3 linked regions of the Dinghuibacter silviterrae genome follow. The protein of the gene in region 3 interacts with the protein of the main gene of each other region in a pairwise test. Links are inferred from orthologs where the notes say so. Each region holds a gene or a part of one and is shown on either strand. Other genes may lie near its edges.

Region 1 (5,996 bases), 1.7 Mb from region 3 along the record:
TTATTTAAAAGAACCTATTATTATTAGTCGTGTGGATATGTGGATAACCCACGTTTCAATATTTACAAAGTTAGATGATAACCGGTTATTCACGGCAATCCACATTGGACTAACATACTACATGTTTCTCCATCTTGCGTTTTACTACTTTATTAACAGAAGGGGAAAATTCAGGGTCTGGAAAACTTTGCGGATTGTGCGACTGTGGACAACCGACTGGCCGGTGGGCATAAACCGGGCGTTTTCCCCCGGGTTTTGGGCAACCTATCGTTGAAGCCCAAATTCTTCTCCTTTTATGCACTGACCGGAACGTGGAAAAAGGGGGTTTATCCACATTAATTTAGTGTTACCAACGGGGTGTGGTGCAAATCTTTTGAAGGTTCCACGCGTGGAACCATAAAAGGGTCAGTTTCCTCCAAGATCCGTGATTTTATGGGGATTCATGTGCGTTTTTGGGAGCTTTTCACCGGTTTTCCCCAAAAATTGGGCCCCGGGAAAGGTCCATAACGATTTTTCCTGTAGGTTTGCCCCCTCACCAAAAACGGTGGATACAGTATATATATGTCAATCATTCAGAAAATCAGGGATAAGTACGCCGCGGCAGCCATCGGGGCGATCGCCATTGCCATGGTGGGTTTTATATTGATCGACGCGCTTAGCCAGAGAACAGGAGGGAGTTTGTTTGGAAAGAACACGACGGTAGTGGGGAAAATAGATGGTCAGGAGGTCGAGTACGTCGCCTTTGAAAACCAGGTAAAGAGCGCGGAGCAACGGTACCAGCAGCAAGGCATGCCGGTCACCGATGTGTTGAGGGAAGAGATCAACAACACGCTGTGGCAGCAGATGGTAGAGCAGATGATCCTACAGGGTCAGGCGGATAAGATGGGGTTGACAGTGACCGATAATGAGTTGAAAACGCTGATTTATACAAACCCTACGCAGGAGCTTCGTCAATTGGGGACGGATCCTAAAACCGGGCAGTACGATCCGGCCCGCCTCCAGGAGCAGGTTCAGGCCATCCTTCGGTTACCTGCTACCGACCAGCGTAAACAGGCATTTACGGACTATTTATATAATGTCGTCGCCAAACAGGCGCTGAAAACCAAGTACCTGTACCTCCTTGCAGGGGCCGCATATTATCCCAAATGGCTGGCAGCCAAAGACAACCAGGATAACAGCGCCCAGGCCAACATTTCTTATGTCAATATTCCCTTCGCCTTGATCCCGGATACCAGTCTCCCGGTCACCGATGCGGAAATAGACACCTATATCCAGGACCATAAGGCCGAGTTCAAAACGACCGAGGCATCGAGGAACCTGACGTATGTCGTTTTTGATGGGGACCCTTCTTCGAAAGACAGTGCCAACGCCCTGGGCGACCTGATGAAGCTGGAAACCGGTCTGGCCGATACAAAGGATCCCGGTGCCTATCTGAACCAAAGCGGTTCCGCCATTTCCTATTACGACGGGTTTGTTGCCAAAACGGCCCTGCAGGTACCCAACAAGGATACGATTATGGAACTTCCCGTGGGCGGTATCTTCGGTCCCTACCTGGACCACAGCAACTATGTCCTGGCGAAAATGATCGATAAAAAAGACCTGCCGGATTCCGTACGGGCACGCCATATTCTTATCGCGACCACCGACCCCCGCTCGGGTCAGACGATCCTGGACGACAGCACGGCCAAACACAAGATCGATAGCATCCAGACCCTGATCGAGCACGGCGCGAATTTTGACAGCCTTGCCGTAAAACTGTCGGATGACCAAGGGTCGAAGGAAAAAGGCGGAGACCTCGGTTACTTTACGGCGAACCAAATGGTGCCGGCCTTTTCTGACTTCTGCTTCAACGGCAAAAAAGGGGAGAAGAAAGTGGTGAAGAGTGAATACGGGTATCACTTGATCGAAATCCTGGACCAAAAGAACATTGAACCGCATTATAAGGTAGCCTACCTGGCGAAGGAAATCGTCCCCAGCGACGAAACCACCAACGCCGCCAATGCAGCCGCCACCAGTTTTGCAGCAGATGCCCAGGCCGCTTCCGGCAGTGCTTTTGACGATATTGCCCGTAAACACAAGGTGGTTACCCGCGCCGGGACGGTCAAAGAAACCGACTACCAGGTACAGGGTCTCGGTTCCGCCCGCCAGCTCGTCAAATGGGCATTTGACAACAAGGTAGGTACGGTCAGCGACCCCGAATCTTATGGGAATAACTTTGTCGTGGCCGTGCTCACGGGAATACAGGACGCCGGTCTTCCTTCCGGTTCTTATGCCCGTACACTGGTGGAAAATTCCGTTCGCCGCGATAAAAAAGCAGCACAGATCATCGCCAAACTGGGGACGGTTACAGACCTGAACTCGGCCGCCGCCAAATACGCCGTTACCGTACAAAACCAGGACAGCCTGGGCTTTGGCTCCACCTTTGTCCCCAACCTCGGAAACGAACCGAAGGTCATCGGCTCCGCCTTTAACAAGGCCAACCTCAACAAAGCCTCCGCTCCCTTCAAGGGCAATACGGGTGTCTTCGTCGTGCAGACCAACGGTGTCATCAGCGTCCCTAACCAAAACAACGACTATACCCTGCTCCGCACAAATATGGAAGGGATGATGCGCAACGCCGTCGGTTACAACGCACTCGAAGGGTTACACGAGGCGGCGAACATCAAGGACAATCGTATCAAATTTTATTAAGCCAATACTGAGCGCCACTTGCCGGCGCAGCTTCACCAAAGCTGGCTTAGACCCCCTCGCGAGAGGGGGTTTTTTTTGCGCCCTGCCCGCAATCCCCCATTTCGTATCTTTGGGGTATGTCTGACGTGATCGTGAATAAAGTGGCCGAAAGCGGCCTGGTTAGCCTCGACCTTCAGGATTTTCTTCCTGCGGAAGGCGACCTGGCGGTGCTGGATCTGAAGGACTTTCTCTTCATGGGGTTGATTTTGAAGGAAAAGGATTTTAGGACCGCCCTTCAGAGCTATGACTGGACCACTTTTACGGGCAGGAAGGTGGCGGTGTTTTGTTCCGCAGATGCCATCATTCCCGCCTGGGCGTATATGCTGGTGGCTACGTATCTGGAACCCATCGCCGCGCTGGTTTTTCTGGGTGACCCCGTGGCCCTGCGCAAGCAACTACTGCTGGAAGCCATCGCGGCGCTGCCCGCTGCGGAGTATGCGGACAAACGCGTTGTGGTGAAAGGTTGCGGAGATGCCGAAGTTCCGCCCGATGCCTACCTTGCCATTACCTTAAAGCTCCGGCCCGTGGCGAAAAGCATCATGTACGGGGAACCCTGCAGCACGGTGCCCGTCTTCAAACGGAAGTGAGCCTGCGTGCGGCTTCTTCGAGCGTCTTGTCTTCCTTTGCAAAACAAAACCGGACGACCTTATCGTCTTTGCCATCCTGGTAAAAAACCGACACAGGGATCACCGCTACGCCGTATTCTTTTGTCAGCCGGATCGCAAAATCAGTGTCGGGTTCCTGGCTGAAATGACCGTAGGATCCGAGCACAAAATAACTGCCTTTGCTGTCCAGCCAGCGGAAAGGGCTGTCCTTCATAAGCCCCAGAAAGAGGTCCCGTTTGCGTTGAAAAAACGCGGGCAGGCTTTCGTACGCTTCGCGGTTCTCCAGGTAACGCGCCAGCCCCAGCTGGGCGGGGGTATTGGTGCTAAAACAATTGAACTGGTGCACTTTCCGGAATTCGGTGGTCAGGGCAGGGGGTGCGATACAGTAGCCGATCTTCCAACCGGTACAGTGGTAGGCTTTTCCAAAGGAAAAACAAGCAAAAGCCCGCGCCCGGAGCACAGGGTATTTCAGGATGCTGGGGTGGCGGTACCCGTCAAAGGTGATGTGCTCGTATACTTCATCGCTCATCAGCAGGATGTCCGTGCCTTCCACCAGGGTTTCAAGCATGCGGAAGTCAGCGTCCGTCCACACGCTGCCCGTGGGGTTGTGGGGCGTATTGAGGAGGATCATCCGGGTCCGGGGGGTGATGGCCTTTTTCACCAGGTCCCAGTCGATGGAATAGTGGGGGAATTGTAAAGGGACGCGTACGGCGGTGGCCCCGTTGACTTCTATGGTGGGAATATAGCTGTCATACGCGGGTTCGAAAACGATCACCTCGTCCCCGGGCCGCAGGATACAGGTCAGGGAGGTATAAATAGCGTAGGTCGCCCCGGGTGTGACGGTGATCTCGGTTTGGGGGTCCACCCCGGCGCCGTAGAGGTGGCCGACCTTTCCCGCAATTCGTTCCCTCAGGAGCGGGTGCCCGTTCATGTGGGTATACTGGTTGGCGCCTTCCCGCATGGCCTGGTCGACCGCATCGATCAACCGGGGGTCCATGGCAAAGTCCGGGAAACCCTGGGATAGATTGATGGCCTGGTGTTCCTGGGCCAGGGTGGACATAACGGTAAAAATCGTGGTTCCCACTGAAGGGAGCTTGCTTTGCAGGGCCATCAGCGTAGGCCCTCCAAGGCTTTGCGCACCGCGCCCAGCATATCCGGGATTTCTTCCTTGACACAGGTGCCCACACTGAGCCGGTACCAGGGCGAATTTTTCCCCGCACCAAATGCGGAGAATGGCACAACGGCCAGACCCGCAGCGTCCAGGATGTAGGCGGTGACCTGCTCCTGGTCCTCCAGGACCTTTCCGGCGGGGGTCTTTTTGCCCGTTAGGTCAAAACAGACCGTCAGGTAAAGGGCGGCCTGGGGTTCTACGGAGTCGACAGCAAAACCTTCGGTCTTCAGGGTCCTAAAACCGTCGTATATCCGGTTCAACCGCTCTTCGAGTTCATTTTTGAAGTGCTTTAAATACCGGTCGATGGCTTCGGTTTGTCCCAGGTAGGCCGCCGTGGCCCGTTGCTCGGCCATGGGTGCCCAGGCGCCCATGTGGGAGAGGATGGCCTTCATTTTGGCAATGATTTCCGCGGGTCCCAGGGCCCAACCCACCCGGAGACCGGTAGCGGCGAAGACCTTGCTGATGCCATCGATGAATACAGTATAGTCCTTCAGCTCCGGCCGCAGGGAAACGGGGTTGTAGTGCCGGGTTTTTCCATACGTGAGGGTCCAGTACATCTGGTCGTATAGGAGGAATAGTTTTTTCTTACCTGGTCCGCGACGCGCGTTTTCTTCGACAACGGCATCGCAGATCTTTTGTAGTTCCTCTTTGCTAAAGGCGGTACCCGTAGGATTTTGAGGGGAGCAAAGCGCGAGGAGGGTGGCATCGCCCAAAAGCGGTCGCACCTGGTCGGCCGTTGGCATGAATTGCTGTTCCGGCGTAGTGTCTATCGTGACGTGCTGACCGCCGACAAAATGCACATAGTGGTTGTTGTTCCAGGAAGGAACAGCGTAGATCACTTTTTCTCCCTTGTCCACGATGGCCCGGTATAACGCATAGATTAACGGCCGTCCCCCGGAAGCAATAAGGATCTCTGATGGTGTATAGTGAAGACCTTCCCTGTCCGCAAGAAACCTGCCTACCGATTCGCGAAGCTCAAGGATCCCCTCGGCGGGTGGATAATTCGTGTACCCTTCCCGGTAAGCTTCGATGATGCCTTTTTCCAACTCCTGCGGAATGGGAAAAATCCTGGAATCGAAGTCCCCGATGGTGAAGTTGTATATCCTGTTCCCTTGACGGATTTTGTCCTTGATCTCGTTACCCAGTCGTACGATCTCGGAACCGATGAGGCTTTCGGCCAATTGTGAGAGTTGCATGCGTCAAAGATACGTAGACTAACGGTTATTCGGTTTTCCCCGGTTCGTTCATAAGTTTTAAAAGGCTATTGCTAAAAACTTTATAAATTGACGCCGAAAACCGTAACATTATCAAAAGAACCCAGCACGTATGAAGTTTATCGTTTCCTCTTCGGCCTTATTGAAGCACTTACAGCAGATCAGCGGCGTCATCAACGCCAACACGGTGCTGCCGATCCTGGAGGATTTTCTTTTCGATATCCATAAAAACAAACTCACGGTCATCGCCACCGACCTGGAAACGGTGATGAAGGT
Region 2 (6,100 bases), 1.1 Mb from region 3 along the record:
AGGGAAACCGTTTCAGCCGCAGCCCCCGGTAGCTGTACGCCCTGCTCGCCCCGATATAGGCCAGGCAACAACACCCAAATACCGGGCTGACGCAGAAGCTTAATATGACCGCCAGGACATCCATGGCCAGGGTGACCCGGAACAGCCAGGGCGTCGGCATCGGCGGCGCCTTCAGCCCCCCGATGGGCCCCGTGTCCCGGTCCATATAGCTGTTGTACCCATTGCTCGCCGGATACACCAGCAGGTGCCAGATAACAAAGATCAGCAAAGCCCTGACCGGTGCCGGGTCCTTTACCTGGCTCAACGCAAAGAGGTAAACGGGCAGCAGGAAGAAGGAAAAGGGGAGCCTCAGCAATTGCACGGTCGAGCGGAACATACCGTAAAATAACGTATTTACGGCAAAGAGGGATGCGTGCTATCTCATAAGAAAGCCGCCCCCCGACGGAGGCGGCCACTGAGGATAAGACTAGCGGATATAGTTATTTTGGCATCAGCACCGTATCGACGACATGGATGACCCCGTTGGATTGCTCCACATCGGCGATGGTGATCATGGATTTGTTCCCGCTTTCGTCCCAGAGGGTGATCATTCCTCCCTCCGCGGAGGCGTAAAGGTTATCCCCTTGTACCGTTTTCAGCGTGGCTTTGCCACCGGCGCGCCGGATCATCCGCACCAGTGCCTTGGAACCGATCCTGCCCGGCACCACGTGGTAGGTCAGTACTTTGGTGAGCTGTGCCTTGTTCTCCGGTTTCATCAGGTCATCGACGACATCCGAAGGCAATTTGGCAAAGGCTTCATTGGTGGGGGCAAAAACAGTAAACGGACCAGGCCCCTTCAACGTAGATACAAGGCCGGCCGCTTTGACCAGCGACACCAGCGTCGTGTGGTCCTTTGAATTGACCGCGTTGTCGACGATATCCTTGGTAGGATACATCGCGGCGCCGCCCACTTCGACGGTCTTTTGCGCAAAGGTGTTCACAGCGGAAAATAAGAGTCCCGCGCCTACGAATAGGCTGAAAATTCGCTTCATAAAAAAAGTGTTTATTGAGAATGTCCGACAATAGTATCTACGCAGGACAGGCGAAATCGGTTTGGACGGACACAAAAAAAGAGGGCCGAAAGCCCTCTTTCCTATTTTTCCATACATTATTCCTTAAGCGAGCATGGCCACCGGGTTCTCCAGGAACTTTTTCAGTGTCTGGAGGAAAGCGGCCCCAACGGCACCGTCAACACTACGGTGGTCGCAGCTCAGCGTGAGCTTCATGACATTGATGACGCCAAAACCATCGGCGGTCCTGACGACTTTCTCCTCGATCTTACCTACGGCGAGGATACAGCTGTCGGGCGGGTTGATGATCGCCGTGAATTCCTCGATGTCCATCATCCCCAGGTTGGAAATGGTAAAGGTGTTCCCGGAGAATTCGTTCGGCTGGAGTTTTTTGTTCTTTGCCTTTTCGTACAGGTCTTTTGCTTCGGACGCGATCTGGCTGAGCGATTTCTGGTCGGCAAAACGGATGACCGGTACGATCAACCCGTCTTCTATGGCCACTGCGCTCCCGATATGGACGTGGCTGTATTGGCGGATAAAGTCGCCCATCCAACTGGCATTGACCGCCGGGTGACGACGTAGGGCCATGGCGGACGCCTTGATGACGAGGTCGTTGAAGCTGATCTTTACGGGGCTGATCTCGTTGAGTGCCTTGCGGGCCGAGATCGCATTGTCCATATTCACCTCGATCTTGAGATAGAAGTGCGGAGCAGTGAACATGCTTTCCCCCAACCGGCGGGCAATCACCTTACGCATTTGCGAATTGGGGAGGTCCGTATACCCTTCCGCACCGGGGGCGGCGCTGAAGGCGGGCACTGGCGCCCCACCCTTGGCAGCGGCGGGTGCAGCCGTTTTCGCGGCCGGTACGTATTGGTCGATGTCGCGTTTGATGATCCTGCCGCCATCCCCGGAACCGGAGACGTCGGAAAGGCTGATGCCTTTGTCGGCGGCGATCTTACGGGCCAGGGGGGAGGCCTTCAGGCGGCCGTTGTCGCTTTCGGCGGCGCTTGCGCTTCCACTTGCAGCGGCTTGCCCGGCCGGTGCGGCCGCGGAGCCGGTTGCAGCTTGTGCGCTGCCCGCAGCCGGTGCGGCTTGCGCGCCACCCGCTGCGGGTGCGCTATTCAGGGAAGCCACCAGGGCAGTGACATCCGTCCCCGCCTTCCCAACGATGGCGATGATGTCGTTCACCTTGGCCGCCTGGCCTTCGGGAACACCGATATAGAGCAGGGTTCCTGCGGCATACCCCACCACTTCCATGGTCGCCTTGTCGGTTTCCACGTCGGCAAGGACGTCGTCGCTTTTTACGGTATCCCCTACTTTTTTATTCCAGGTAACAATCTTGCCTTCTGTCATCGTGTCGCTCAAAAGCGGCATGCGGATCACCGTGGCGCCAAGGCTTTCCGGGGACACCGCGGGTGCGCCGGCCGCGGGGGCACTTGCCGCGGGTGTCGCAGGGGCGGCAGCCGGGGCAGCGGGTGCGGTGCCACCTGCCAGCAGCGGCTTATAGTCTTCACCGGCCTTCCCGACGATGGCGATGATGTCGTTCACCTTGGCGACCTGTCCGTCGGGTACGCCTATGTATAATAAAACACCGTCTGCATAGCCCACGACTTCCATCGTAGCCTTGTCGGTTTCTACGTCAGCCAGTACGTCATCGCTTTTGACCTTATCTCCAACCTTTTTGTTCCATTGAACAATCTTCCCTTCGGTCATGGTATCGCTCAGCAGGGGCATTCGTATCACTTCTGCCATAAAAACTATTGAGTATTTTAATTGTGGCGTGAAATTAAATCAAAATCAAATACCTGCCCAAAATCAATTGGGCGCTGCACCGCTCTTAGTAGTCCAGGTCCAGCTTCAGCCGGTCTTTCAGCTCTTTGACCAGGGGGTATTGATGGCTCATCTGTTGAAAAAGTTCCTTCGTATTTAGGGGCCGTTCCGTGGGAACAGGGGGCGCCTCCGTTTCTTCCACGAGCACCTGGAAGGTCAGTTTCCTATTATTAAAAAAGGTTTGAATGTGTTCGATCAGCAAGGCCCTTTCCTGTTCGATAAACTTTTGCTGGATGTTCGCGCCGGTGATGATCTCGAACGTCTGTTCGTCCACGATACGCAGCTCCGCCAGTTTGAAATTCGTCACGGCGGAGTGGTTTTTCCGCTCCTGCAGCAGGATGATGTACTTCTGCCATGCTTCCGTGAGGAACGGCAGCGTCAGGGGGTGACTTTCTGAGGCGTTCTTTTGCTGGGAGGCGATTTGCTGGCGCAGCTTGTGCAAGGAATTGAGCTTGCCGCCGGACTCGGAGGGCTCGGGCCGCGGGCCGGGTGACGGCGCGGGGGCCGCGGTGGTCGGGGGCACCGCACTTGAAGGGCCGGCCGCGGGCCTCGTGGCCGTCACCGGTGGCGTCTTCGCCGCAGGCGGTGCCGTGGCGGCCGTCGCGCTCGACGGAGCGGCGGCCGTGCCCGGCGTCTCTACCGTCAGCCGCGCGCTCCCTGTTGCGGGCCCTCCGGCGGACGCACCCCCGGCGACGGCGCCCACCGCAGGCGCCCCGCCGGTTTTCGCGGGCGCCCCGCTCACGCGGGCCGCCACAATCGGCTGCGTCCGGAACCCCAGCGGGGCCTCACTCAGTTTTTTTTTTGACAACCCCTCCGGGCCTTCCTGTACGAGTTCGAGGGCCTGCGCCAGGTAGGTGAGCTTGATCAGGGTTAATTCGACGTGCAGCCGCTTGTTGCGGGCGCCTTTATACGTGAGCTCGGCTTCGTTCAGCACGTTGAGGGCGCTGATGCAAAGGCCTGAATCGACCTTGGCAGACGCCGCCTTGTATTTGTCCCGGAAGGTTTCGACGACGTCGAGGAGGTTCAGGACCTTTTCGTCCCTGCATACCAGGAGGTTACGAAGGAACTCAGCCATGCCGCCGAGGACGAGGTCGCCCTCGAAGCCTTTGCGGTTGATGTCGTCGTAGAGCAGCAGGGCCCCGGAAAGGTCCTGCGCCAGCATATAATCGAGCAGGCGGAAATAATAGTCGTCGTCTAAGATATTGAGGTGTTCCAGGGTGTTGGCGTATTCCAGGTGCCCGCTGGTAAAACTCACGATCTTGTCCATGATGCTGAGGGCATCCCGCATACAGCCCTCGCTTTTCTGGGCGATCACCTGCAGGGCGGCCTTTTCCGCTGTGATATCTTCACGCTGGCAGATGTCTTCCAGGTGTTCGACCGTATCCCTTATGGTAATTCTTTTGAAGTCAAAGGTTTGGCAACGGGAAAGGATGGTCGGCAGGATCTTGTGTTTTTCCGTGGTCGCCAGGATAAAAATGGCGTAGGAGGGGGGCTCTTCCAGGGTTTTCAGAAAGGCGTTAAAGGCCGAAGAGCTGAGCATGTGGACTTCATCCACGATATATACCTTGTATTTGCCGGCCTGGGGGGCGAACCGGACCTGTTCGACCAGGGCGCGGATGTCGTCCACGGAGTTGTTGGAGGCGGCGTCGAGTTCGTGGATGTTGAGCGACGTGCCTTCGTTAAACGTCCGGCAACTGGTACATTTGTCGCAGGCTTCCCCGTCGGGTTGCAGGTTTTCGCAGTTGATGGTTTTAGCCAGGATACGGGCGCAGGTGGTTTTGCCGACCCCCCTCGGCCCGCAAAAAAGAAAGGCGTGCGCCAACTGCCTGGTGCGGATGGCGTTCTTGAGGGTCGTGGTGATGTGTCCCTGGCCGATGACGGTGTCAAAGGTCTGCGGGCGGTATTTTCTGGCGGAGACAATAAACTGGCTCATGCGATGCGCCTTACGGCTAAATTTTAAATGTAGCCGTAAGGCGCATCACCGCTAATGATGGGCCTTCGGCCGGCGCCCTCCGGGCGCCTGGACTGCAAATTTACTCCAAAATCGGATGCCTCTTCACCGTTTTCGTGCGGTCGAAGAGAAAGCGGTACGTGGTCAGCACCCGGCTCCGGTAGGTACCGAGGCTTTCGGCCACGTTGATCATTTTCGGGTTGAAATCCCCGATCCACTGCATTTCATAGTCGACATAGGGAATATCGGGCCGCTGGACGACCTTGGCGCCTTCGACGATCAGATAGGCATCCACTCCCCGGCCTTGCCATTCGGGGATGACACCAAAGACGAGGCCGGTGAACTTGGTGCAGGCGCCCCGCCACTTCAGGTATACGAAGCGGAGTTTTTCCAGCAGGCCCAACCGGCCATGGAAGTGGCGGAAATACTGGTTGAGCTCGGGGATGTTAATCCAGCAGGCGATGGGGTCCTCGTCGTGGTAAACGAACCAGATCAGCCGCTCGTCCAGGACGGGCTTCATTTTGCGGAACATGGCCCTGGCCTGGTCGCGGTGGAGGTCCTTCCCGCCCCCGTGGCTTTTCCAGGCCTTGTTATATACGGTGACGAAGTCGGTGGCGTATTTATCCAACTGGTCCTTTTGGATATGGCGGGCGGAAAGACCAGGTTGTTTGGACAGTTCGGCGTGTCTTTTATAGAATTTTTCCTGGAGGGGGTCTTTGACCTTCATGGAAAAACAGATCTGGTCAAAAAAGGGACGGAACCCGTAGTTCTCCAGGAGCGTTTTGTAGTAGGGCGGGTTAAAGTTCATCCCGTACATCGGTTCGTGAAACCCCTGGGTGATGAGTCCCCACCAGCGGTCCCGCTCCCCGAAGTTGATGGGGCCGTCCATGGCTTCCATCCCTTGCGCATACAGCCAGTCCCGGGCGGCGTCGAGCAACAGGTTGGCCGCCGCCTGGTCATCGATACAGTCGAAAAAACCCATGCCCCCGGTGGGTTGTTCGTCTCCTTTGTTCTTGTATTTCTTATTGACAAAGGCGGCGATCCTTCCGATATATTTCCCCGAAGCGTCCTGCAGCAGCCAGCGTATACACGTTCCCTGCCGGTAGGCTTTGTTTTTGGCCGGATCGAACACGTCTTCGATGTCCTTGTCCAAGGGCCGTATGTACTTAGGATTGCCCCTGTTCAATGCCTCATTCACCTCCATAAAAGCCCTGGCCGTATCCTTGCCCAGAACCTCGATCAATTGCATTGTCAGACGATTTAGTAGGGC
Region 3 (8,690 bases):
GGATAGACTTTTCCAAAACCTTTGACCAGTACCTCCGCACGACAAAAGTGCCGGTCCTGACCTATACGATCAAAGACCAGGGGGGCAAAAGCGTCCTGAACTGCCGTTGGAGCAACTGCATAGAGGGCTTCGACATGCCCGTCCGGATCGACCTCCCGAACGGCCAGACCCAGGTGGTCAAGGTCACCGCCGTCGGGGTGTCCACCACCTTGCCCTTTGCGGCCGGCGACCTGCCGAAGACCCTGGTGGATTCCAATATTTATGTCACCGTTAAAGCGGAGTAACCCTATCTTTGGGTTTGCATGGGCCAGATCCGCCGTCAAACCATTCTTTCCAGCCTTTCGACCTATTTCGGCTTCCTGATCGGGGCCCTGAACACCTACTTTTTTGTATACAACGGTTCCGTTTCCTTCAGCGCGGATCAATACGGCCTTACCCGGATCTTTACCGACGTGGGCGCCATGATCTACGCCTTTGCCAGCATGGGCACGCCCAGCGTCTTGTACAAGTTTTATCCTTACTACAAGGACAACCTGTCAAAGGAAGACAACGACCTGCTGACCTGGGCGCTCGTCCTTCCGCTCGTGGGTTTTGTTTTCGTCGCCATAGGCGGCTGGGTGTTCGAACCCCTGATCGTCCGGAAGTTCTCCGAGCGTTCCGCGCTGTTTGTCGTGTATTACAAATGGGTCTTCCCTTTCGGGCTTGGTTTTTTGTTGTTTTCCGTCCTGGAGGCCTTTGCCTGGACCGTCAAACAATCGGTCTTTTCTACCTTTTTGCGAGAAGGCGGCGTCCGCCTCTTTATCCTGCTGCTCATCATCCCGTACCTCCTCGGGTGGATCCCCTTCGACGTCTTCATAAAGCTTTTTACCCTCCAATACATCCTGGCCGCCATCGCCCTCTGGGTCTTTCTTTCCAGACGTCACCTGACCAATGTCCGCTTCAAGGTCAGCCGGGTCACCCGGCGTTTTCGCAAAAAGATCGTGTCCATGCTCACGCTGACTTACGGGGGCATCATCATCAGCATCGTCGCCCAGGCCTTTGACGGCGTTCTTATCGCGGGGTTCATGGGTCTTAAATACGCCGGGATTTACGCCTTCCTGCTCTATATCGCCAACGTGATCCAGGTTCCGCAACGCAGCGTCCAGGCCGCCGCCATCCCGCACCTGGCACAAGCCTGGAAGGACAAGGACTACGGTCGTATCGACCGCATCTACCACCGGACCTCGATCAACCTGTTGCTGATCTGTACCACCCTGTTTTGCCTCATCGAATTGTGCGCGCCCGCGGCGGGGAGCCTTTTCGGCATCAAAACCGAGTACCAGGCGGGACTGGGGATGTCCGCCCTTCTTTTGCTGGGCATTGCCCGCATTGTCGATGCCGGTACCGGTGTCAACGGGCAAATCATTGGGACCTCCGTCTACTGGCGTTTTGACTTTTTCACCGGCGTGATCCTCCTGGCCCTTCGCATCCCCCTCAATGTCGTGCTCATCAAGGCATACGGCATCAACGGCTCGGCGACGGCCGACCTCATTTCCCTGGTCGTCTACAACGCCGTCCGGATGATCTACCTCGCCCGTAAATACAAGATGCAACCCTTTAACTGGAAAAGCCTGCTCGCCGTGGTGTACGCGATCGTCGCCTATGCGGTCGCCTTTTTCGCCAGCCGCTCCCTTCACGGCTGGACAGAATTAGTGGCCAGGGGTGTCATTTTCGTGGCGCTTTACGGCGGCGCGGTATTGCTGTCGAACCTGACGCCCGATACAAAACAAGTGTGGGATGGTGTGCGAAAAAAGTTCGGGGCGCACGTCCCCTAACGCCTTACCCGGGCATGCGCCCCCCGCCCCTGAAGCGTTGCGCCCAATATTCTTCCCCCAGGTCACTGATCATCACCCCGAAAGAGGTGGAGGCGTGGACGAATTTGTTGTTCATGAGGTAAACGCCGACGTGCGTGATCCCTTTTTTGGTCCCGAAGAAAACCAGGTCTCCTTCCTGCAACTCCGGCACGGGGATCTTGTGACAGGCCGCGTATTGTTCCCGCGATGTCCGCGGCAATTCGAGGTGAAAAATCGTTCCTTCCAGTTGCTGGCTAAACCCCGAACAATCCACCCCGTCACGGGTCGTACCACCCAGGTGGTAAGGCGTGCCCCACCAGTCGTCGATAAAATGATACAACGGGAGGTTGGTAATCAGCTCCACCGGAACGTCCAGTTGCTCCGCGTACTTGAAGTTCAACGCGTCCACAAACTCGATGTCCAGCCCTTTGGTGTTGACGTAATTGTACCCGGGATTGGTCAGGGGTTGGCCAATGACCCTTTCCCTGTAGACCGTCGTCCCGCCCGCAGGGGTCCGGTGAAGGGAAGGCGGCGGCGCAGCGGGGGTCGTGCGCGCGCGTCTGGACGCACTGCAACTGGCCAGGAGCAGCGCCAGGCAGAAGGTATATAGGGTCTGGCGTTGAATGAATTAGTAAGTTTTACGGGGTAAAATTAAGGAATTTCCACCGCCGGTGGATAACACGCTGGCGCGCGGGCGGCAAAACTTTCGGAAATTTGCCGTTACCATGAAATTTTCCCACCTACATACCCACACCCAATATTCCCTCCTGGACGGTGCCGCGAGCATCAGCTCGTTGTATAAAAAGGCCATCAAGGACGGTATGCCGGCACTGGCCATTACAGACCACGGGAATATGTTCGGGGCGTTTGAATTCGTGAGCGAGGCATACAAGCACAAGAACGAGGATGGGTCGCTGAAGGTAAAGCCGATCGTGGGCTGTGAGTTCTACGTCGTAGAAGACCGGACAAGAAGGACGTTTACAAAGGACCAGAAGGACGAACGCTTTCACCAGGTGCTGTTGGCCAAAAACAAAACGGGGTACCAGAACCTGATCAAGCTGACCTCGGCGGGGTACATGGAAGGGATGTACGGAAAGTACCCGAGGATCGACAAGGCACTGCTTGACCAGCACAGGGAGGGGTTGATTGCCACCACGTGTTGCCTGGGGGCGTATGTACCCCAAACGATCATGCAGAAGGGCGAAGCCGCCGCAGAGGTGGAATTTGCCTGGTGGCTGGAGCGTTTTGGCGAGGACTATTATGTGGAGCTGCAGCGACACGGGTTGAAAGAACAGGACCAGGTGAACGAGGTGTTGCTGCGTTTTGCAAAAAAGTACAACGTAAAGGTCATCGCCTCCAACGACAGCCACTATACGGACAAAGAGGACTACGACGCCCACGACATCTTATTGTGTATTAATACGGGGGAAAAGAAGGCGACGCCGGGGTATGACGACTTCGTCAACGACGACGTACAACTGAAGAACCGCCGCTTCAAATTCCCGAACGACCAGTTTTATTTCAAGGATACGCGGGAAATGACGGCGTTGTTCAGCGACCGGCCGGACGCGATCGACAATACAAACGAGATCGTGTCGAAGGTGGACGTGCTGAACCTTAAAAAGGACATCCTGCTGCCGAACTTCCCGGTACCCCTGGAATTCCAGGTGCACGCGGACAGCACGCTCAACCAGTGGGAGTACCTCAAGCACCTGACGTACGAGGGCGCGCGCAAACGGTATAGCGAATTGACGCCCGAGATCACGGAACGGCTGGACTTCGAATTGTTTACGATCAAGACGATGGGGTTTGCGGGGTACTTCCTGATCGTGAGCGACTTTATCCGCGCGGGCCGGGAGCTGGGCGTGTTCATTGGACCGGGTCGCGGCTCGGCGGCGGGAAGCGTGGTGGCGTTTTGCATCGGGATCACCAACATCGACCCGATCAAATACAACCTGCTGTTCGAACGCTTTCTGAACCCGGACCGGAAGAGCATGCCGGATATCGATACGGACTTTGACGACGCGGGTCGCCAGAAGGTGATCGACTACGTAGTGCAAAAATATGGCCGCAACCAGGTGGCGCAAATCGTCACTTATGGTACGATGGCGGCGAAAATGAGCATCAAGGACGTGGCCCGGGTGATGGACCTCCCGCTGGCGGAAGCCAACGCCCTGGCCAAGCTGGTGCCGGAAAAACCGGGGATAGAGCTCAAACGCGTGCTCCACGCGCCGCTGACGGAAAAGGACGGGGAAAAATCATTGTCGGAAAAAGAGGGCCTCATCCCCGACGACCTGGAGAACGTCCGGAAGATCCGGCAGGTCTACAACGGCAACGACCTTCACGCCAAGGTGCTCCACGAAGCGGAACGCCTGGAGGGGTCGGTCCGCAATACGGGGTTGCACGCCGCGGGGATCATCATCGCCCCCGATGACCTGATGAACATCATCCCGGTTTGTACCGCCAAGGACTCCGACCTTCTCGTGACCCAGATCGAGGGCAGCATCATCGAAGAAGCGGGTGTCATCAAGATGGACTTCCTGGGGCTAAAGACCCTGACCATCCTCCGGGATGCCCTCAACCTGATCCGGGAGAACCATGGGGTCGACATAGACCTAGACACCATACCGCTGAACGATGCCGATACTTTTGCGCTCTACCAGCGTGCCGATACGATCGGTACGTTCCAGTTCGAAAGTCCCGGGATGCAAAAGTACCTGCGCGAGCTCAAACCCGACCGGTTTGACGACCTGATTGCCATGAACGCCTTGTACCGCCCGGGTCCCCTGGAATACATCCCCAACTTTATCGCCCGTAAACACGGGACGGAGGCCATCGTCTATGACCTTCCCGCCATGGAGGAGTTCTTGAACGAAACCTACGGGATCACCGTCTACCAGGAACAGGTCATGCTCCTCAGCCAGCGCCTGGCCGGCTTTACAAAGGGAGACGCCGACGTCCTCCGGAAGGCGATGGGGAAAAAACAGAAGTCCGTCCTGGACAAAATGAAAGGCCAGTTCCTCAAAGGCGCCGCCGAAAAAGGCCACCCTGCCGACAAGCTGGAAAAGATCTGGACCGACTGGGAAGCCTTTGCCCAGTATGCCTTTAACAAATCACACTCGACCTGTTATGCCTTTGTCGCCTATCAGACGGCGTTCCTGAAGGCCCACTATCCCAGCGAATACATGGCCGCGGTCCTCAACAACGCCGGCTCCATCGAAAAGATCACGTTTTTCATGGAAGAATGTAAACGAATGGGGCTCAAAGTATTAGGACCCGATATCAACGAATCCAAGGCGGGTTTTGCCGTCAACAAAAAGGGAGAGATCCGGTTTGGCCTGTCCGGGCTCAAAGGCGTGGGCGAGGCTGCGATCGACTCCGTCCTTGAAGAAAGGGCCAAAAACGGGCACTTTGCCGACATCTGGGACCTGGTCAAACGCACCAACCAACGTACGGTCAATAAAAAGTCCCTGGAATGCCTTGTAAAGGGCGGCGCGTTCGACTGTTTCCCCCAATTCCACAGAGCGCAATTCTTTTTCGTCGCCCCCGGCGAACAGCTCAACGGCCTCGAAAGGATCATCCGTTTCGGGAACCAATATCAGACCACCCAGACCTCCCAGGCCAATACCCTTTTCGGGGATATGAGCATGCCCGCCGTCCAGCCGCCAAAGCTGCCGGACAGCGAGCCCTGGACCCTGACCACGCTCCTGGAACACGAGAAGGAGGTGACCGGGATCTTCCTAAGCGGTCACCCACTGGATCACTTCCGCTTTGAGATGCAGCACTACGGCATCACGACCATCGCCGAGTACAACGAATTCAAGGAAGGCATCACCCTGCAGCCCAATCCGTTCCGGCCTTTCCGCCTGGCCGGCCTGGTCGCCGACGCCCAGCACCGGATCTCCAAAACCGGGAAGCAGTTTGGCATTTTCGGCGTGGAAGATTATACGGGGAAAATGGAGGTGCCGCTGTTCGGTGAGGACTACATCAAATTCAAGGACTACTTTACGCCCGGGACGGTTATTTACCTGACCGGCAATTTCAAGAACCGGTTCAACAAGGCCGACGACTATGAGTTCAAGTTGGGCGGCATCCTGCTCCTGGAGACCATCAAACGGACCATGACCCGGCAACTCCAGCTTGACATTCATCCCATGCTGCTGACCGAGGAGATCGTACTTTTCCTCGAAAAACAGATCGAAAAATACCCCGGGAAAACCGCCCTGCGCATCCAGCTCAAGGACGATAAAGCCCAGAGAAAGATCGGGTTACAGCGCATCGGCGCCGGCCTGGAAATGAATGACGAAATGACACAGTTTCTCTTGTCAAACCCTGACGTAGAAGTCAATGTCGTGACAACGGCATGACGGTCGGATGCCAATTTATCAACATATACCGATTGGTCGTATCTTTGCACCATACAAACAAACCTATACTATATGGCACAAGAATTCACAGACAGCAATTTTCAGGAAACCGTTTTGGGTTCCGATAAATTAACGGTGGTAGACTTTTGGGCAGAGTGGTGTGGACCCTGTCGTGCGATCGGGCCGGTCATCGAAGAACTCTCTAAAGACTATAACGGTAAAGTAAACGTGGGCAAGGTCAATGTGGACAACAACCCTCAGGTAAGCATGAACTATGGCATTACGTCCATCCCCGCCATCCTCTTTATCAAGGACGGTAAGGTCGTGGACAAGCTGGTGGGCGCACAGCCGAAAAGCAACTTCGTAAAGAAGATCGAAGCGCACCTGGCGTAATCAACACGCAGTTTTTTTGTAAACATAAAGGTTCAAGGCCGTCCTTTTTTCAGGGACGGCCTTTTCAAATTCAGTAATGAAGGTTACTGAAACTCAAATAGGTCGCATTTTCCCTCCGGAATCTGGCATCCGTATTTATACTGATTTCTTTGTGAAGAAATCATGTATTGACATAAACGGCCTGTTAAGTCAATAGATTTGAACTCCAAACATTAAACTTTAACTTATGAACCTGAAATCGTTCCTGTCCCCGGCGGCCGGCCTGGTCCTGCTGGGTTGTTTTTCTTTTGCCAGTTGCTCTAAAAAGGCGGAATCCACGACGCAGCCTCAATTACCGCCCTCCCCCAGTGCCTTCCCTGCGGGGACCAATCGTAGCGAGGTCTGGGACATCACCTTACCGGCCACGGCGACCAGTGGAGCCATGGAAGTAACCGAATGGGTTTCTTACCAATACGGGGAGATAAACCTCGGTGTCACGACCAGCGTAGACCCCGGCTATGTGATGGTCGGCGGCGGGGCACAGGTAAGAGATCCGAACAACACCCCCAACAACGTGGACGCCGTGTTGACCGCAGCCTACCCGGTCCCCGACGGGAACTTTGCCACTTACGCGGCTTCCGACAAGGACCATGGGGGGATCTTTTACAATTCCGACCTGTATGTCTATGTCATCGGGATCAAGCTGTTTAGCCAATCCGGCACCGTCATTCCCACGTCTTCCATTACAAACAACTTGGCTATTATATCCGGCACCTCGGGTTCGGCCGAGCACCCATTTATCACGCTACCGGTCACTTCCGGTTATACCCTCATATCTGGCGGCGCCCAGGACAACTATGGTACGGGGTATGGAAACCTGTTGACGGAGAACAACTATGACGACGGGGCCTCTTATGCGGGCGGCAAAGACCAAAAGGAGCCGGATCCTTGTACGATTACCGCTTACGCGCTGGAATGGAACAACCAACCTATTCCGGGCTATGGGAGTTTCCTGCTGACCTATCAAAACGGACAGGCTATTGTCAATCAACGCCTTATGAGTTTGTCTGTCGGCGCCCTGGGGGGCTGTGCCGTGGCGGGCGTAGGCGGCGTCTCCACCTATACCGGATACGGACGGCTTTTGTATGGTGTCTATTCCCCTGCTTATAATGTCGGGGAGTTCCAGAGCAAGGACCAGGACGTCAGTGACATTTCCGGCGCCCTTGGCGGGGTCGTAACTTCCATTGCGCCCAAATAGCGGTCTTGAACCTTTCTACATAAAAAGGGCGTCCCACCTTCCAGGGACGTCCTTTTTGTATTTTAACGGCGGGCTATTTTCGCAGCTCCTTGACCGTACCGTCGGCATAGCCCACCAACACCTCGGTGGCGAGCCCGATGAACAACCCGTGCTCCACGACACCCGGGATCTCGTGCAACGCATGACCCAGCGCCGGTGCGTCGGCAATCGCGCCGAAGTGGGCGTCGAGGATGTAGTTGCCGTGGTCGGTGATCCAGGGCTTGCCGTCGCGCTGACGGATCTCGCTGGAAGGGCAGCCCAGGGCGGCCACGCGGCGTTGAACCTGTTTCCAGCCAAAAGGGATGACCTCTATGGGGAGGGGAAATTTGCCGAGGCGGTTGACCAGCTTTTGTTCATCTGCAATGACGATCATCCGGTCCGAAGCGGCGGCGACCATCTTCTCCTGGAGGTGGGCGCCACCCCCACCCTTGATCAACTGGAAGGCAGGGTCGACTTCGTCCGCCCCGTCGATGGTGAGGGCCAGCCGGTCGACGTCGTTTAGGGTGGCCAGGGGGATGCCCTGGGCCTGGGCCAGCTCGACAGTCGCCCTGGAGGTGGGGACCGCGGTGATTTGGAAACCTTCGCGAACCTTGGCGCCCAGCGCCATGATCATCCAATACGCGGTGGAGCCCGTACCGATACCGATGGCGGTACCGTTTTGTATAAACGTGGCAGCGTACTCGCCCACCTTTTTCTTCATCTGGTCTTTATCGGAAAGTGCGGTCATACGTGTTTGGGATAGGCAGTTTCGGGGGTGTGCTTGTAACGGAATACTAGCGGGAACACGATGCCGAGGAGCAATGCGTAACCGGCAAAAGTGAA

The links. The genes of interacting proteins can lie anywhere in the genome.
Region 1: the proteins of dnaE (region 3) and EDB95_RS03435 interact in binary tests that used the Escherichia coli proteins (3 or more experiments, as listed by UniProt). The link is inferred for Dinghuibacter silviterrae from one-to-one orthologs.
Region 2: the proteins of dnaE (region 3) and EDB95_RS06155 interact in binary tests that used the Escherichia coli proteins (3 or more experiments, as listed by UniProt). The link is inferred for Dinghuibacter silviterrae from one-to-one orthologs.

What each region holds. Positions count from the first base shown.
Region 1 is NZ_SODV01000001.1:776,290-782,285, reverse strand. What follows is about bases 2,350-5,141. They hold EDB95_RS03435 (methionine aminotransferase), read right to left. Parts: upstream 4,396-5,141; coding sequence 3,304-4,395; downstream 2,350-3,303. Other genes in these bases: EDB95_RS03430 (pyridoxal phosphate-dependent aminotransferase), read right to left, coding at 4,446-5,141; EDB95_RS03440 (DUF2480 family protein), read left to right, coding at 2,808-3,317; EDB95_RS03445 (peptidylprolyl isomerase), read left to right, coding at 2,350-2,691. Also shown: more of EDB95_RS03445, read left to right, coding at 562-2,349; more of EDB95_RS03430, read right to left, coding at 5,142-5,702; dnaN (DNA polymerase III subunit beta), read left to right, coding at 5,833-5,996. UniProt on the Escherichia coli protein: Shows aminotransferase activity with methionine and histidine as substrates, and to a lesser extent also with phenylalanine.
Region 2 is NZ_SODV01000001.1:1,379,967-1,386,066, forward strand. The notes cover bases 2,350-5,245. They hold EDB95_RS06155 (DNA polymerase III subunit gamma/tau), read right to left. Parts: upstream 4,813-5,245; coding sequence 2,887-4,812; downstream 2,350-2,886. Other genes in these bases: EDB95_RS06150 (pyruvate dehydrogenase complex dihydrolipoamide acetyltransferase), read right to left, coding at 2,350-2,801; EDB95_RS06160 (hypothetical protein), read right to left, coding at 4,913-5,245. Outside these bases: EDB95_RS06140 (UbiA family prenyltransferase), read right to left, coding at 1-376; EDB95_RS06145 (fasciclin domain-containing protein), read right to left, coding at 480-1,031; more of EDB95_RS06150, read right to left, coding at 1,155-2,349; more of EDB95_RS06160, read right to left, coding at 5,246-6,079. UniProt on the Escherichia coli protein: Part of the beta sliding clamp loading complex, which hydrolyzes ATP to load the beta clamp onto primed DNA to form the DNA replication pre-initiation complex.
Region 3 is NZ_SODV01000001.1:2,457,059-2,465,748, reverse strand. Bases 2,160-6,399 are described here. They hold dnaE (DNA polymerase III subunit alpha), read left to right. Parts: upstream 2,160-2,557; coding sequence 2,558-6,199; downstream 6,200-6,399. Other genes in these bases: trxA (thioredoxin), read left to right, coding at 6,272-6,399; EDB95_RS10905 (C40 family peptidase), read right to left, coding at 2,160-2,241. Also shown: EDB95_RS10915 (M1 family metallopeptidase), read left to right, coding at 1-284; EDB95_RS10910 (polysaccharide biosynthesis C-terminal domain-containing protein), read left to right, coding at 303-1,814; more of EDB95_RS10905, read right to left, coding at 1,819-2,159; more of trxA, read left to right, coding at 6,400-6,592; EDB95_RS10890 (hypothetical protein), read left to right, coding at 6,819-7,829; ribose-5-phosphate isomerase RpiA, read right to left, coding at 7,903-8,595; EDB95_RS10880 (nucleoside permease), read right to left, coding at 8,592-8,690. UniProt on the Escherichia coli protein: DNA polymerase III is a complex, multichain enzyme responsible for most of the replicative synthesis in bacteria. This DNA polymerase also exhibits 3' to 5' exonuclease activity. The alpha chain is the DNA polymerase catalytic subunit.